DNA from 2 places in the Propionispora vibrioides genome. Region 1 is predicted to be linked to the other one. Evidence: riboswitches for the same ligand, from Rfam matches in the RefSeq annotation. Region 1 holds a riboswitch; the other holds the start of a gene.
The links. Region 1 has a riboswitch for cobalamin ahead of cbiD (cobalt-precorrin-5B (C(1))-methyltransferase CbiD). Riboswitches for the same ligand answer to the same signal wherever they lie in the genome.
Positions count from the first base shown of each region.

Region 2: linked by a shared signal. The riboswitch ahead of BMW43_RS14830 (TonB-dependent receptor plug domain-containing protein) and the one ahead of cbiD (cobalt-precorrin-5B (C(1))-methyltransferase CbiD) in region 1 are both predicted to bind cobalamin.

Region 1 covers NZ_FODY01000001.1:337,018-345,164, forward strand. Annotated here, with positions in the region: gene cobJ (precorrin-3B C(17)-methyltransferase) at 1-570, opposite strand, end outside; gene BMW43_RS01805 (cobalt-precorrin 5A hydrolase) at 606-1,658, opposite strand; gene cobM (precorrin-4 C(11)-methyltransferase) at 1,649-2,410, opposite strand; gene cbiT (precorrin-6Y C5,15-methyltransferase (decarboxylating) subunit CbiT) at 2,430-3,026, opposite strand; gene cbiE (precorrin-6y C5,15-methyltransferase (decarboxylating) subunit CbiE) at 3,023-3,649, opposite strand; gene cbiD (cobalt-precorrin-5B (C(1))-methyltransferase CbiD) at 3,634-4,734, opposite strand; cobalamin riboswitch at 4,817-4,991, opposite strand; gene BMW43_RS01830 (2-oxoacid:acceptor oxidoreductase family protein) at 5,460-5,990, opposite strand; gene BMW43_RS01835 (thiamine pyrophosphate-dependent enzyme) at 5,990-6,811, opposite strand; gene BMW43_RS01840 (2-oxoacid:acceptor oxidoreductase subunit alpha) at 6,811-7,947, opposite strand; gene BMW43_RS01845 (4Fe-4S dicluster domain-containing protein) at 7,944-8,147, opposite strand.
Region 2 covers NZ_FODY01000020.1:52,966-60,285, reverse strand. Annotated here, with positions in the region: gene BMW43_RS14850 (ABC transporter ATP-binding protein) at 1-720, opposite strand, end outside; gene BMW43_RS14845 (FecCD family ABC transporter permease) at 717-1,766, opposite strand; gene BMW43_RS14840 (ABC transporter substrate-binding protein) at 1,776-2,735, opposite strand; gene BMW43_RS14835 (sugar phosphate isomerase/epimerase family protein) at 2,921-3,883, opposite strand; gene BMW43_RS14830 (TonB-dependent receptor plug domain-containing protein) at 3,956-5,863, opposite strand; cobalamin riboswitch at 6,020-6,200, opposite strand; gene BMW43_RS14825 (glycerol dehydrogenase) at 6,295-7,320, opposite strand, start outside.

The DNA.
Region 1 (8,147 bases):
GATAACAACTTGTTCCCTTTCCCGCGTTGCATGACCGACGATGCCCACCGGGGTAGCCGGCGAACGGTGCTTCAACAGAATTTCCCGCACCTCTTCAATTTGCGTGACCCGTTTGGAGCTTTTGGGGTTGTAGATAGCCACAACAAAATCACCGGCGCCGGCCATTTCGGCCCGCTTCTTGATCACATCCCAGGGAGTCAGCAAATCACTCAGGCTGATGACGGCAAAGTCATGCATGAGCGGCGCTCCCAAGGCGGCAGCGGCGGCGCCCACGGCGCTGATTCCCGGAATGACCGTTACCTGGGGCCGTACGTCGGCCGGATATTGGGCGGCCAGTTCGAGCACCAGACCGGCCATGCCATAAATTCCCGGATCGCCGCTGGAAATGACGGCAACCTGCTTCCCGGTCATAGCGATCTCCACCGCAGCTTTGCAGCGGTCAATCTCCTGCATCATGCCGGTACTGACCACTTGCTTGCCGGCAAGCAGGTCCTGAATCAATTCAATATACGTATCATAGCCGACGATGGTCTCTGCCGCCAGAATCGCTTCCCTGGCCCGCAGGCTCATGTCGGCGAGATTGCCCGGACCGATACCGATAACCGCTACTTGCTTAAGGCAAGCGCCACCGTTACCCGTCCGATTTTCTGTTTGTGCACCAGCAGTTTGTCGCTCTGTCCCGCCAGTAAAGCTGCCGCTTCGCATACATTTCCCACTCCTATCTCCTGTTTGACAAAACTTGAAATTCCCAGTCCCTGTTGATCAATCGTATCCTGCAATTCATCATTATTAAAAAAACGCAAAGGTACCTGCAAAGCAGTACCGGTTTCCAGTAGCCCTGCCTCATCGGCCTTCACCACACTGCTGCCAAGGACAGCGATACTGCACAGGCTTCGTCCGTTCTCGGTCAGCACCTGTTCAATGGCCTGCCTAATCTCCTGCGCCGTCGTTCCCCGGCGGCAGCCAACTCCGACGGCCAGCACAGGCGGCCGGATATAAATATGAGGTACCGGCGCGTTCCACAACTTATCGCTGAGAATAACCGCAGCATCCATGGGCTGCGCCAACTGCGCCAGAGACTCCCAACAGATGCCCAGTTCCGCTGCAGCCGTACGGATAGCTGCCTGACCGGGCAGCGTATCATCCAAAAAATATTTTACCACACCGTCATTGGCGATGACGGCGTTAACGGTTTTTAACTGAGCGAACGGTTCCAGGGCAAAATCCAGTTGTTTAGCCAGTACATCCGGCGCCGGCCGCTGCGCCAGATCGGTCGCGGTGGTAATCACCGCCTCAGCACCAATCGTCCGGCTGATCTGAATGGTCAGAGCATTAGCGCCGCCCAAATGGCCCGACAGCAAACTAATCACATGGTGACCGTCATCGCCCAGCACGACCACGGCCGGATCATGCCTTTTATCCCGGATATGGGGCGCAATGACGCGAACTACAATTCCCGTAGCCATGATAAAAATCAATCCCTCATAGCGGTCAAAAATCCGGCCTATCAATTCTCCCAGCGAATCAAACTCTTCCGCCCCGTCTACCGCAGCCCGTCCCGCTTTCACATATACCGTAACCGTTCCGGGCAGTTCCCGGGCCAGGCGTGCCGCTAAAGCGCCCCCTCTTTTCGTTACCGCTATCGCCGCTAATCGCATGAGGCATCACGGTACATGTGCCCAAACTCCGGAGCATATAGCCGGGACAGCGCGTAATCACTGCCTAGGCAATGGCCCACCACAATCATGGCCGTCCGGTCAATGCCTTCCGCCGCCACCGTTCCGGCAATGGTGGCCAGTGTGCCGCGAAATATTTTTTGCTCCGGCCAGGAAGCCTTTTGCACAATGGCCACCGGCGTGTCCGGCGAATAGCCGCCGTCGACCAGTTCTTTGACCACCGTATCCATCATGTGCACACTTAAAAAGATGCACATGGTAGCATTATGGGCAGCCAGGCTGACAAGTTTCTCCTTATCCGGTACCGGGGTCCGGCCTTCCAGCCTTGTCACAATGACGGTCTGAGAGACCTCCGGCAAGGTGTATTCACATTTCAGCGCCGCCGCCGTAGCCAAAAACGAGCTGACTCCCGGTATTACCTCATAGGCAATATTGTGCTTAACCAGCGCGTCCATCTGTTCTTTAATCGCCCCGTAAATACTGGGGTCGCCGGTATGTAAACGGACCACCTTTTTTTGTTCGGCCACAGCCTTGACCATAACCTCAATCACTTCCGGCAAGGTCATCTTCGCGCTGTTATAAATGCTGGCCCCCTGCTTAGCCAGCGACAGCAACGCCGGATTGACCAGTGAGCCGGCATAAATGATCACATCGGCCTCACTGACCAACCGCTGCCCTTTAACCGTAATCAGTTCCGGATCGCCCGGACCTGCACCGACAAACCAAACCTGCATATCCATTCCTCCTGTATCTCTACACGCTACCTGCGCTTTTTACGTTCGCCTCAGCCGCGATAATATAAATGGGATTAAGAGCCTGCATCATATGGCTGGATGCGACTTTACGCAGCCTTGTCACCTGGGCGCAGATGGTTTCCACGGAAAATTCCGGACAACTGTCCAGAAAGGCCAGCGCCCGCTGCAGCGTTTCCACGGTCACAGCGGTGACAACCAGCCGGCCGCCCGGTTTCAGCAGTTGCCAGGCCTCGGTTAAAATAGCCTCCAGCTTCCCGCCGCTGCCACCGATCAAAATCACATCGGCCTGCGGTAACCCCTGCAGGGCTTCCGGCGCCGCCCCCGCTATCGGCCGGACCACCGCCGCAAACCGGGCCGCGTTCTGCTTGATCAGTTCAATGCCCTCCGGCTCCCGCTCAATCGCATATACCTCGCCGGAGCCGCTTTGCAGGGCCGCTTCAACCGACAGCGAACCGGTTCCGGCTCCAATATCAATCACCGTATCGCCGGGATTGATTTTCGCCCGCGCCAGTACAAGTATCCTGATCTCGGCTTTTGTCATCGGAATATTGCCCCGGATGAACCGGTCGTCGCTGATTCCCACATGATAGGTCATGCTTTCACCACCATCACACAATGTGAATATCCTTCCCTGTTACTTAACTCCTCTAAGGTAGCCGTAACAACCTGTTCATTCTCATAGGATAGCGCCAGGCAAACGACTGCCGGCGTGGCAGCCGGCCAGCCGGCCCGGAGCAAGTGCCGGGCGATGGTGCAGGAATTGTTTTCACTGTCTGTTAAAATCCCCAGTTTTTTATCACACCGGTAAGCCAGCCCTGTTTCATCCGCTTTGCGCCCATGCAGGCTGATCAGTGTGGCATCCTGCCAATAATCGCCTGTACGGGCAAATGCCAGTTGCAGGGAACTGATGCCGGGAATCACTTCGATGCACCCTTGGGGAAACTGGCGGCGAATCGCCGGCAACAAGCTGTAAAACCCCGGATCACCGGACACCATGACAACCACATCCTGCGCAGTCAGTTCCGCTTCTATATAAGACAACACGCCGGCAATATCGCCGTCAATGACTTTGCTTTTCACACCGGCCGGCGCCAGCGTTTCCAGCGCCCGTTTGCCGCCCACCAGAACGCGGGCCTGCTCAATGGTTCGCTTGGCAACCGGCAGCAGATAGTCCGCCGAGCCGGGGCCGATACCTACCACAATTATTTTATGTTCCACCCTAACTTCTCTCCTATCTTGACAGCACCTGCATCCATGCCCAATATAGCTCCCTGCAGCGTGACAATAACCGTTCCCACTTCCAGGTCCTGAAACACATACCGCATAGCCCGGTGAGTGGCCCTCTCCGCCAGCACTGCATATACTTGCCGCAAGCCGGCGTTTTCAATGATCGGCAGCGCGGCCTCGGTGGTGGCGCACCGCAAAATGGCCTGCACCGTCTGCTGTGACGCCCCTAACGCAGCAGCATAAGCCGCCAGTGTCTCCATGCGTCCGTCGGCCATACGGTTATGAGTGTGAAAAATGCCAGCCGCCACTTTGCAAATCTTGCCCAAATGTCCAAACAGCAAGACCTGCTTCATCCCGTACCGAACGGCCTGTTCTAACATGAAGCCGATAAAATTGCTGGTTTGCACAATCTGCTCGGCCGGCAGACCGCATTGTTTTATCGCAATGTCCTGGCCGATTTTGCCCGGCGCAAAGATCACCGTATCATAGCCGAGCGCCTTAACCACACTGATTTGAGGCGCTAAAGAATTTTTAAACGCCTCTTCCGACATGGGCTCCACAATCCCGGTTGTACCGATAATCGACAGTCCGCCGGCAATTCCCAGCACGGGATTCAAAGTACGGGCCGCCAACGCTTCACCGCCGGGAATGGATACGGTGACAACTGCGCCCCAGCCCGGTGGCAGAGCGTCCCGGACAGCCGACAGAATCATCTGGCGCGGCCCCGGATTAATGGCCGGTTCACCGACAGGCACGGACAAGCCGGGCAGCGTAACCGTTCCCACGCCGCTCCCCGCTCGTAAAACAATATCCGCGCCTTCCGCCACTTCCACTGCCGCCTCAATTGTAACGCCATTAGTAATATCGGGATCGTCACCGGCATCCTTCACAACCGCTGCTTTGCCGCCCCGTTCGGTTCTGCTGCTGCCGGCAATGACAACGGCGATAGGCTTTTGCTGCGGCGATAATACAACAACCTGTTCCACCGGCTGCCCGCGCCAGGCTGACACAGCGGCCTTGGCTGCCGCGGCCGCACAGGTACCTGTGGTAATCCCTGTTCGCATTTGCTTGGACAAACTAAAAAACCCCCTGTGACAAAGGGGTAAAAAGCAACACAATGTAGATTTTACCCACCTGCCCATCTTTCGTAGGTCATAACGGTGCGTGTTAAAATAGGCAGGTCTCCTGACTTCGGATCAACACATACCCGCACCTTCCCGGTTATCCCAGTGGCTAACGCGAATATACTCCCCATCACAGTGGCGGGACCGCTCCGGAATTTCACCGGCATTCCCTTTTAAGCATGACAAGCACCTATTTCCTTCCTTATTCAGCTACGGCAATATCGTCTGAAACCATCCTGCAACACCGGGAAATCACTCATTCTAGGTAACCACTGATTAAATGAACCTGCCGGCCTGGCGAGAGATTTTTTCGTCTGGCAAAGAAGTAAAACCGCAGGAATAGCGGCCCCTATGGCAAGGTTTTGCTGACGTAGCCAGGCGGAAAAAGATCCGTCAGGACGCGCAGCGTGAATTAATCAGTGGTTACCTATCAGCGGTTCCCTTGCAAATTTTGTCTTATTTTATCTTATTCCACCCCGGCGCCTTGTTTTCCTGCTTGGCCGGTCCGTTAAGACACTGTTTATTATTCCTGAGCACGTACACAGCCTGACGAACCCTTTTCCGCCAGACCGACAGGCTCATTACATCAATGGTTCCCTAACAGAGCCAGATTATACAGACAGACCGGATGTAAAAAGGAAACGTTCAACCTTGCCTGAACGTTTCCCTCCGAATAGCTACCGCTGGGCATATAACTGTTTACCCAAAGCCAGGGCTTTTTGATTTTTTTCTTCCGTACCGCGCGGCACCCGGGCCAGTACAGCCTTGGTTAAAGACTCTTCACTAACCGCGCCGGTCGCGGCCACCAGCGCCCCGAGTGCAATGATATTGGCAAACATGGCATTGCCCAGTTCCTCGCGGGCTGTCCTGGTAATCGGCAAGTCAATCACTTCGGCCTCACGGCCGGAGATTTCCTTTACCAGCGTGGAATCCGCCAGCAGTTTGCCGTTTTTCTTTAGAATACCGGCATACTTGTTGCAGGCTTCCTGGCTCATCACCAACAGAATATCCGGCGCCAATACCTTGGGATAATCAATCTCTTCTTCACTGATAATGACTTCGGCCTTACTTGCTCCGCCACGGGCTTCCGGTCCGTACGACTGGGTCTGTATGGCCTGTTTTCCGTCAAGAATGGCGGCCTCCGCTAAAATGATGCCGGCCAGAATCAACCCTTGTCCGCCGGTACCACTTAAACTGATTTCCAGCATTACGCCCTGCCCCCTTCCTGCAGCCGTGCCACCAATCTGGCATACTCCGCCGTATATTCCGCCGTGGGCGAATGGTAGAGCTCACCGATAACAAACTTGCCGGTCATTGCTTCCGGCGTCATCTTGGCCGCGGCCTTCACCATAACGGCATGGTCACGCTGCCATAGCAGCATGGCTGCCGCCGTAGGCATTTTGTTTTTCCGGCCATAACCGATCGGACACTGGGTTATACCGTCAATCACGGAGAACCCTTTATTCTCAATCCCTTTGACAATGAGATCTGTCAACATGGCGGCATGGTACGCGCTTCCCCGCGCCACATAGGTGGCACCGGCTGCAATAGCCAACTGGGCAATATCAAAGGACCGTTCCATATGACCGAACGGCGCCGTCGTAGACCGGCTATCGATAGGAGTCAACGGCGAAGACTGGCCGCCAGTCATACCGTAAATGCTGTTATTAAAGACAATCGTGGTAAGACCTATATTACGTCTGGCGGCATGAATGAAATGATTGCCCCCAATGGCAGTGCAATCACCGTCGCCGGTAATTACAATAACCTCCAGTTCGGGATTGGCCATTTTAATACCCGTAGCAACCGTCAGCGCCCTGCCATGGGCAGTATGAACCGTGTTGAAATTCATATAACCCGAGGCACGGGAAGAACAGCCAATGCCCGATACAATAATGGTCTTCTGCTGATCCAACTGCAGCTTGTCAATGGCCCGCAAAATAGCCGTCAGCAAAATACCGTTGCCGCAGCCCGGACACCAAATGTGCGGCAAAGCGGATTTACGCAAGTATTTTTCTATATCAGCCATTATTCCAGCCCCCCTGCCGCCAGGATCGGCCGCAAAATATCATCGGGACTGAAGAAAGTCCCGTCTACTTTAGTAACCGATACCACTTTTTCCTGCTTTACATACCGTTCAATCTCACAGGCCAACTGTCCGTAATTCATTTCAGGCACGATGATTTTCTTGGTCTTTTGCGCCTTCTGTTGCAGTAAGGCAGCCGGAAACGGCCATAGAGTAATCAGCTTAAGCAAACCGGCTTTCACACCTTGTTTGCGGGCCGCCTTAACTGCGGCAATAGCGGCCCGGGACGAGCCACCATAAGCGACGACAATGACTTCGGCATCTTCCAGAAAATGCTCGGTGTACAAGGTAAGCTCCGCCTGAGCCCGTTCGATTTTCGTATGCAGCCGGCGGACCAGTTCATCAGTCACGGCGGCGGACTGGGAAGGCTGTCCTTCATAATTATGCACCAGGCCCGTCACATGGTAAAAATACCCTTCTCCAAACGGCGCCATTGGCGGAACTCCGTCTTCGTCCGGCTTGTAAGCCCGATACTCGTCGGGAGAAACAGTCGGCTTTTTCCGGTTAACAACTTCCACTTCGGACAACTCTGGCAATTCGACCCGCTCCCGCATATGACCAATTACCTCATCCAACAACAAAATTACCGGTGTACGGAATTTTTCCGCAAAATTAACGGCTTTTACCGCGACATCAAAAGCTTCTCGCACCGACCCCGGCGACAAGGCAATCACACCCCGGTCACCATGAGTACCCCAGCGAGCCTGCATGACATCGCCCTGCGACGGAGATGTCGGCAGGCCGGTGCTTGGACCGGAACGCTGCACATTGACTACGACCAGCGGCAATTCGGCCATCGCCGCATAGCCAATCAATTCCTGTTTGAGGGAAAACCCCGGTCCGCTGGTAGCCGTTATGGCCTTGGCACCAGCCAGGGAAGCGCCAATAATCGCTCCCATACTGGCAATTTCATCTTCCATCTGAATAAATTTTCCACCCATACGAGGGAGTTTTTCAGCTAGAAATTCTGCTATTTCCGTGCTTGGCGTAATCGGATAGCCGGCAAAAAACGTAACGCCTGCGGCTAAAACCCCTTCTGCACAAGCCTGATTACCCTGCATTAAGCAAGCTTTGCTCATACCTTCTCCCCCTTGTCCTCTTTCGTTACTTTTATCGCTAAATCAGGACAGCGTAATTCACACAGACTACAGCAAATACACTTATCCTCATCTTTTACATACACTTTGCCAACTTCGTCCAGGTCCAGAACCTGTTTTGGACAAAAGGCTATGCAAATACCGCATCCCTTACAAAACTTACGGTTGACAGTCAGCGTCAT
Region 2 (7,320 bases), on a different contig from region 1:
AGCCTGATATAAATGCTCCGGTGTTACCACTTGGGAAGGAGGGCCATCGGACAATATCCCGCCTGCCGACAGCAGAATCAGCCGGGAACAGAATTTAGCTGCCAGCCGGATGTCATGAACGACGATAAGTACGGTCTTGCCCTCCCGGCAAATTTGCTGACAATAACGGAATATTTCCTCCTGATAAGAAAGGTCAAGACTGGCAGTCGGTTCGTCAAGAAACAGCAGCGGCGTTTCCTGAGCCAGTGCTTTCGCCAGCATAACCCGCTGCCGTTCTCCCCCCGACAGCTCATGTAATGGTCGCTGAGCCAGGTCGCCCACACCGGCAAAGGACATATATTGCCGGGCAATCGCGTAGTCGGCCGGGCTTTCATTCTGCCACCAGTGCAGATAAGGGTAGCGGCCGGTCAGCACGGCATCCAGCGCCGTTATCCCGAAGGAAACCTGCACTTCCTGCTGCATATAAGCCACCTGGCGCGCTCTATCCCGTTCGCTCATCGACAGCAGCGGTCTACCAAATAAAAGCACCTCACCTTTACTGTAGGGCAACAGACCACATAAACTTTTCAATAGCGTACTTTTGCCCGACCCGTTAGGACCAAGGATGCCAATAAGCTCTCCAGGTCCTGCCGTAAGCGTCACGTCGCCGATTACCGTCTTTTGACCGTAACCCACCTGAATATGACGGATATCAATGATCGTAGCCGACTCCTGCATCATGACAGACCTCCCTTTTGTTGCGCCTTATACAGCAAATACAAAAAATAAGGCGCACCGACCAAAGCAGTCATGATTCCTACCCGAATCTCCAATGCTGGCACAATAACCCTGCCCAGGGTGTCACAAAACACAAGAAACAAGCCGCCGGCCAGTGCACAGGCCGGCAAAAGCACACGATGCTCCGGTCCCGCCAACAGCCGCATCACATGGGGAACCAAGAGGCCGACAAATCCAATCGTACCCGTTACACATACGGCGGCGGCCGTAGTCACCGAAGACAGCAGTAAAAAAGTCAGGCGCAGCCTGGCCACAGGCATTCCCACCGCACGGGCTTCCTGTTCCCCTAGAATCAGAACGTTTAACTGCCGCGCCATACAGCACAGGACGATAATGCCCAACACCACCGGCCCGGCAGCCATATAAACATGCTCCCAGCGGCGGTAGTCCAGACCGCCGACCAGCCAGAACAAAAACTCTCTGACCCGCTGCTCATTGAGTACTGTCAATATAGCCGACGTCACGGCACCCAGCAGCATACTGATCGCCACCCCACCCAGGAGCAGCATCGCCGGCGACAGCTTCCCCTGACGCAGCGCCAGCAGCACGATAAGCCCGACAGCCAGGAGAGCTCCCAGCAAGGCACATACGGGCATGTAAAAGATGTTTAGCGAAGTCAAGCCCAGCGCGATGGCACTCACCGCCCCCAGAGCGGCTCCGCTGGAAACTCCGATAATCCCCGGATCGGCCAGGGGATTATTAAAGATCCCCTGCAAAACAGCACCGGACACCGCCAAAGCGGCACCGGCCAAGATTCCCACCAGAACCCGCGGCAGCCGGATATGCCAAACAACGGCGGTCTGTTCCGCCGTAGGCATTGCAACCTGACCGACAGGAAGCGCCAGTTGCTGTCCGGCAATTGCCAGCACGCTATCGGCCGGCACCGTCACCTGTCCGGTCATCAATGACCAGCCTACCGTGCTCAGCAAGGCGACAGACAGCACGGTAAAAAGCAGGAACTTGCCTCTTAATTTATGTAATATGTTCATTAATCAGCCTCACTTGGTATTCATATAATCCGGATAAGCCGCTTTGGCCACTCCTTCAACGCCAAATACAATATACTGGGAGGTACAACTGAGATACCGTTCGGGAATGACTTCCAGCCTGTCTGTTTGTACGGCAGGAACACTCTGCAGTCCCGGATCGCTCATGATATCCGTCCGCGAAGTCTCCTGATTTGCTTTCCCTTGATAGTCCCAGGTCGGCAGCAGCAAAACATCAGGCCGGGAAGCAACCAGTTGCTCCTTGGTCATCATATCATAGGGTCCAAGCCCGGCTTTTACTGCCGCACTGACCGTTCTGGCCTGCTCACAGATATCGGCAAACGTACTGTCCTTCCCGCCGGTTGCCCCGGCCGCCGTCAGCTTGGCAACGACTTTCTCCTGCCCGGCTTGTACAGGGTCCAGTTTTCGCCGGACCTCGGCCAGTTTTTCCTCCATCGTCCGGACCAGTTGTCTGCCTTGCTCTGCTTCCCCCACGACCTGAGCGATGACAGTAATGGTTTGTTCCACTTCCTTAATCGTGTGAGGAGTTTTATAGACGTATACAGGTATACCCGCATCACGCAGCGTCTGGGGTAAATCGGCCGGCAGCCAGTCGGCCACCAAAACCAGATCAGGGTTCAGCGCAATCACCGTTTCCGCCTCGGCCCGTATTTTATGCGGAACCGTTCCGGCCTGCTCCACAATATTCGATATACTCGCATCCTCCGCTAAATGAGTCAGGGCGGCAATCCTGTTCGCCGGTACCAGTCCGGTGATGATTTCGTCGGTTCCCAGCGTCAGAGAAACAATGCGCTGCGGTTTATGGGTTAACTGCAGAGGGTGCCCCTGACTGTCGGTCACCGTATAATCTTCCGCCACCGGCTGCTGTTGCCCGGCGCCATGGCCGCAGCCGCTCAGCAACGCCATCAGCAGCATCCATATGAATAAGACGCTCAGCCATCTTTGTTTCAAAAAGGTTACCTCCTTACGCTAAGGCGTATCTTCAAACTATCCAAAACGCTCCCTGACGGCGCTTTTTATGCCATACTTCATTACATTTTTTTTTGGAATAGGGGCCGCTATTCCTGCAAAAATTCGCGTGCCCCTTTGGGGTATAATCCGCCTGGCGCAAAAAAACCTCGCCATGGATCATTCCGTTAGCTCGAAGACACGCCTAAGGCCTGCTGCTGCTGAGTTATTTTCTCGCTCCAGTCTTGCAGCGAAGTCTGGATAAATTCATGCACCACATACTCCGGCTGTATATATTGAATGAGTTGCCGGACTGCCGGACTGCTAAACGGCAGATGCTCATCAATTCGCAAAACATGGCTCATAGTTTCCGCCATGGTATATTCCGTCTTTAGCTTTTGCCTGCTTCGCCTTACATATTCCCCTGATAGGGAACGGTGCAGATGAATGCCTTTGATGCGTTCTTTATATTTGCCCAGTGCCTTTACTGTGTCGATAATATAGGCCACGCCCTCTTCTTCCGTTGTCAATGCCGGATTGGTATTCATCAAGTGACCGGTATCCAGCATAATGCCCACTCTGGGATGGGCAATTCCTTCCAAAAGCCGGGCCGTCAAATCCCTGTTGGTGAGAGTCATTCCCGGCCACCAAAGATTTTCCAGGAGCAACGTCATATGCTCCGGTATTTCTTGGACCAGACTATTCAATACTTCCAGAGCCGCCTCCACTACTTCGCAATCATTATATCGAAAGTTCCAGTCGAATGCTTCGCTTGGAGCAGTATGACTGACATGAAACACCGCATACCGGGCACCAGTCTGCCCGGCGGCGCGGATATTCTCCCGGTACAGTTGAAGCCAATCTTCCCGGTGTAAACCACCATAGCAGGCTTTGATTTCTGCCTCATTCTTAAAACTTTTCGCCAGAGCCTTCGTATCGCCCCGCCAAAAATCCAGCCAATAGGGCCAAAACCGCAAATGCACGCCATAAACCCATTCCGGCCGGTGAATACGGCTGTCCCAGGCATCGCAGAGCATAAGCTCCAAACCGTCGAGCTGATTCCGTTCCAGAAACAGACGAAGACAGGTGGCGCTATGGCTGATTAAATCTAAATCAGTTTGGTAGTTGGATAAGTTTACAAGTTGCAGCATGACTTCCTCACAAAAATAAAATTACGAGAGAAGATCCCCGGCATCAGGCATCTTCTCTCTTTCCTCTGTTGCTTAGAATTGATATTGAACTCCGAGTTGATAGTTGCGGCCAGGGCTGGTATACCATTCACCAGGACTACCGCCATAGTCGGATCTGGCATAGGACTGTTCTGCATAGAACTTATCTAACAAATTATTAACCCGCAAAAAGGTTTTTGTATTGGGGGTTATTTTATAGTTCAAGGCCAAATCCCATACCCAATAGGTGTTTTCAGGAAAATAGTTGCTATAAGCAGCACTATTTTGCGGACCTGGTTTATCAAACACACCACGGCCCTGCAAATGAACATCGTATTTTTCCTGACGATAATCTACTCCTACATTCCAGTATCCTTTGGGAATACAGCCATCTACATTTTGCGACCGTTCAACCGTAGGATCGATAGTAGTGTGAGTATAACCGATATATGTACTCAATTGCTCCGTCAACTTTTTGTTTAACTGAATGTCCCAGCCATGAGCTTTTTCATCAAAATTAACGTACTTATATGAACTCATGTCAAACCCTACGGCATTGCTGGAATCTCTTCTGAATAGATGAAATGCGGTGCTCAACGTATCACTTAATTGATGATTCACACCAAGTTCCAGATTGTCACCTTTTTCCGCTTTCAAATTATAATTGCCGTAAGTGTCATTAAACACTTGATAAGGGGTCGGCACAATAAAATATTTATTATAAGAAATATAGTAATTTGTCTCATCGCTGGCTTTATATCCGATATTGACGTGTGGCGAAGTATTGGAACCGTATTGCGTACTGTCATCATAGCGGATGCCGGAAGTCAGCTTCCATCGCCGGTCCAAATCCCACTCATCCTGAACATAGTAGGCAGAATTGCTGATCTTTTTATTCCCGCTGGAAACCACTTTGTCCCGTGAATATTCAAAACCACCGGTAACGGTGTGATTGTCGGCAAAGGTTTGAGTAAACTCGTCCTGCAACCGCATAGTTTTTACTTTTGTCCAGGATGTACCTATACCCATTCCCCAATAGGGATCATTGGTTTGGAACGTATTATCATATACACCATTATAAAAAGTCAGCCGGTTTTTTAGATTGTCCGTTAATTGATTATTATAAATCAATTTCCAATTGTAATTATCCATATTCCCCGGATTACGCTGGCTTAGATAATAATTCGTTCCCGAATACATATAGTCCGACTGATACTTCTGATAGTCAAAGGTTATGTCCGACTTTTCATTAATCGCCTTAGTCAGTTTAAAGGTTGTGGTCTCTGCATTACGGTGCTCTGGAACCGTAGTGCCGTTAGCATCCCTATAATCTCCCATGATATCCTTCTGGCTGGTAACAACCCAACTGTAATCGCCTGATTTGCCTTGATTCATGAAAGCATAGTTTTCCTTATCATAGCTGCCGCCGGTATAGGTCAGCGTACTTTTGTTTTCCTCAGCCTTTCGCGTAATAATCTGAATAACCCCGCCTTTGGCATTTGCCCCATATAGAGAGGCGGCGGCTCCTTTTAGTATTTCAATTCTTTCCACATTATCCAGATTGCCGTATGCGGCGGCAGCAAAATTAACCCCTGCCGCATCCACTCTGACACCGTCAACTAATACAACGATTTTATCGGAACCGTTAATTCGCAGCATGTTCGACGCTTCATAACCAATACCTGTACCGAAATTATTGATGGTTACACCGGGTACATTCCGTAAGGCTTCCGATAAATCAGAGTAATGCTGTTCTTCAATATCCTTACGGGTAATCACCGTCAGGTTGGCATTAGATTCTGAAAGCTTTACCGGTGTCTTGGTAGCTGTTACTACGATGGGATCAAAATCAAACTGGTTATCCTCGCCTTCCGCCCAGGATATTCCCGGGATTTGGCAGAGAACGGCGCTGCTGAGCAAGGCACAGAGCACGGCTTTACTGTGTTTTCCTTTCCTTTTCAATGTTTTCCCCCCAATAAAATAAGTCCTCCACGCGAGCGGGAAGGACTTAGAAAATAGGGCCGCTCAATCAAAAATCCCGGCACATATGTAGCCGGGATGATAGATGAAAACGAAAGACCTGCATCTAAAATCCCCTTCCCATCGCTCGTGGGTCAAACGGTGATTGTCAAACAGGCAGTTCTCCTGGCTCTGAATCATCGCGCAGCCAAACCTTCCCAGGATTTTCATCCCAGTGGCATTTTTTTGGCCTTGCTCCTCATTACAGTGGCGGGACCGCGCCGGCATTACACCGGACTTCCCTATTAAGCCTTACGGCACCTGTTTCTTACTATGTAGTTTGTACTATTTATAACTTTCGTGTTAAAAATAGCACATTACGGTAACGATGTCAAACGGTTCAGGTGTGAAATACTGTATACTATTGTAAAAGCTCAGTTCCGCCACTCTTTCAGGCAATGCTTGCCCCACGCATCGGCCGCCAGAATGGCTGCATAGACTCCGTCGACAGTAACGGCAAAGGGCTCATTATGCACCGTTTCGCCGCCGGCACAAACTGCTTCTGCCACTTGGTAGATTCTCTCATCGGAAACTTGTTTTACGCCGATGTCCGCCAAGGTGACCGGCAGCCCAACCTCGATGCAAAACTTTATAACCCGCTCGATTTCTTCGGTCTTTCTATTTTCCATTACCAGTTGCACCAGCGTGCCGAAAGCAACCTTCTCACCATGATACATCGCATGAGTTTCCGGTAACAGGGTAAACCCGTTGTGTACGGCATGCGCTGCCGCCAGCCCGGAGCTTTCAAACCCCAGACCACTGAGTAAAGTATTGGCTTCTACAACCTTTTCCACTGCCTCCGTAACGACGCCCTTCTCCACTGCCAGCTTGGCCGGAAAGCCATAGTCCAGCAAAGTATCAAAGCATAGCCGCGCCAGGCATAACGCCGCCGCAGTGGACAAGCCGCCTGGTAAATTAAGCGCCGGAGCTTTGCTGCAGGCCTCAGCCTCAAACCAGGTGGCCAGCGCGTCACCCATGCCGGACACAAACAAGCGGATCGGCGCCTTGGCGATAATTGACGTATCCACCAATACCAAATCCGGATTTCTGGGCAGAACCAGATAGGACTCAAAGACTCCCTGTTCGGAATAAATAACCGACAAAGCACTACAGGGTGCATCGGTGGCAGCAATGGTAGGTACAATCGCCACCGGCAGCTTGGCGTAATAAGCTACTGCCTTAGCCACATCCAGCGCTTTGCCGCCGCCGACTCCGACAATCACATTAGCGCCAAGCCGTTCCGTGATGCCAACCAGTCTGTCAATTTCAGCCTTCGAACATTCGCCCCGAAAGGTTTCCAACGAGCAGGTAACCTGGTGCTCGCTGCAGCTTTGCCGTAATTCCGCTTCAACCGACTGCAGCCCCCGTTTGCCACCAATGCACAGCGCACAATTGCCTAA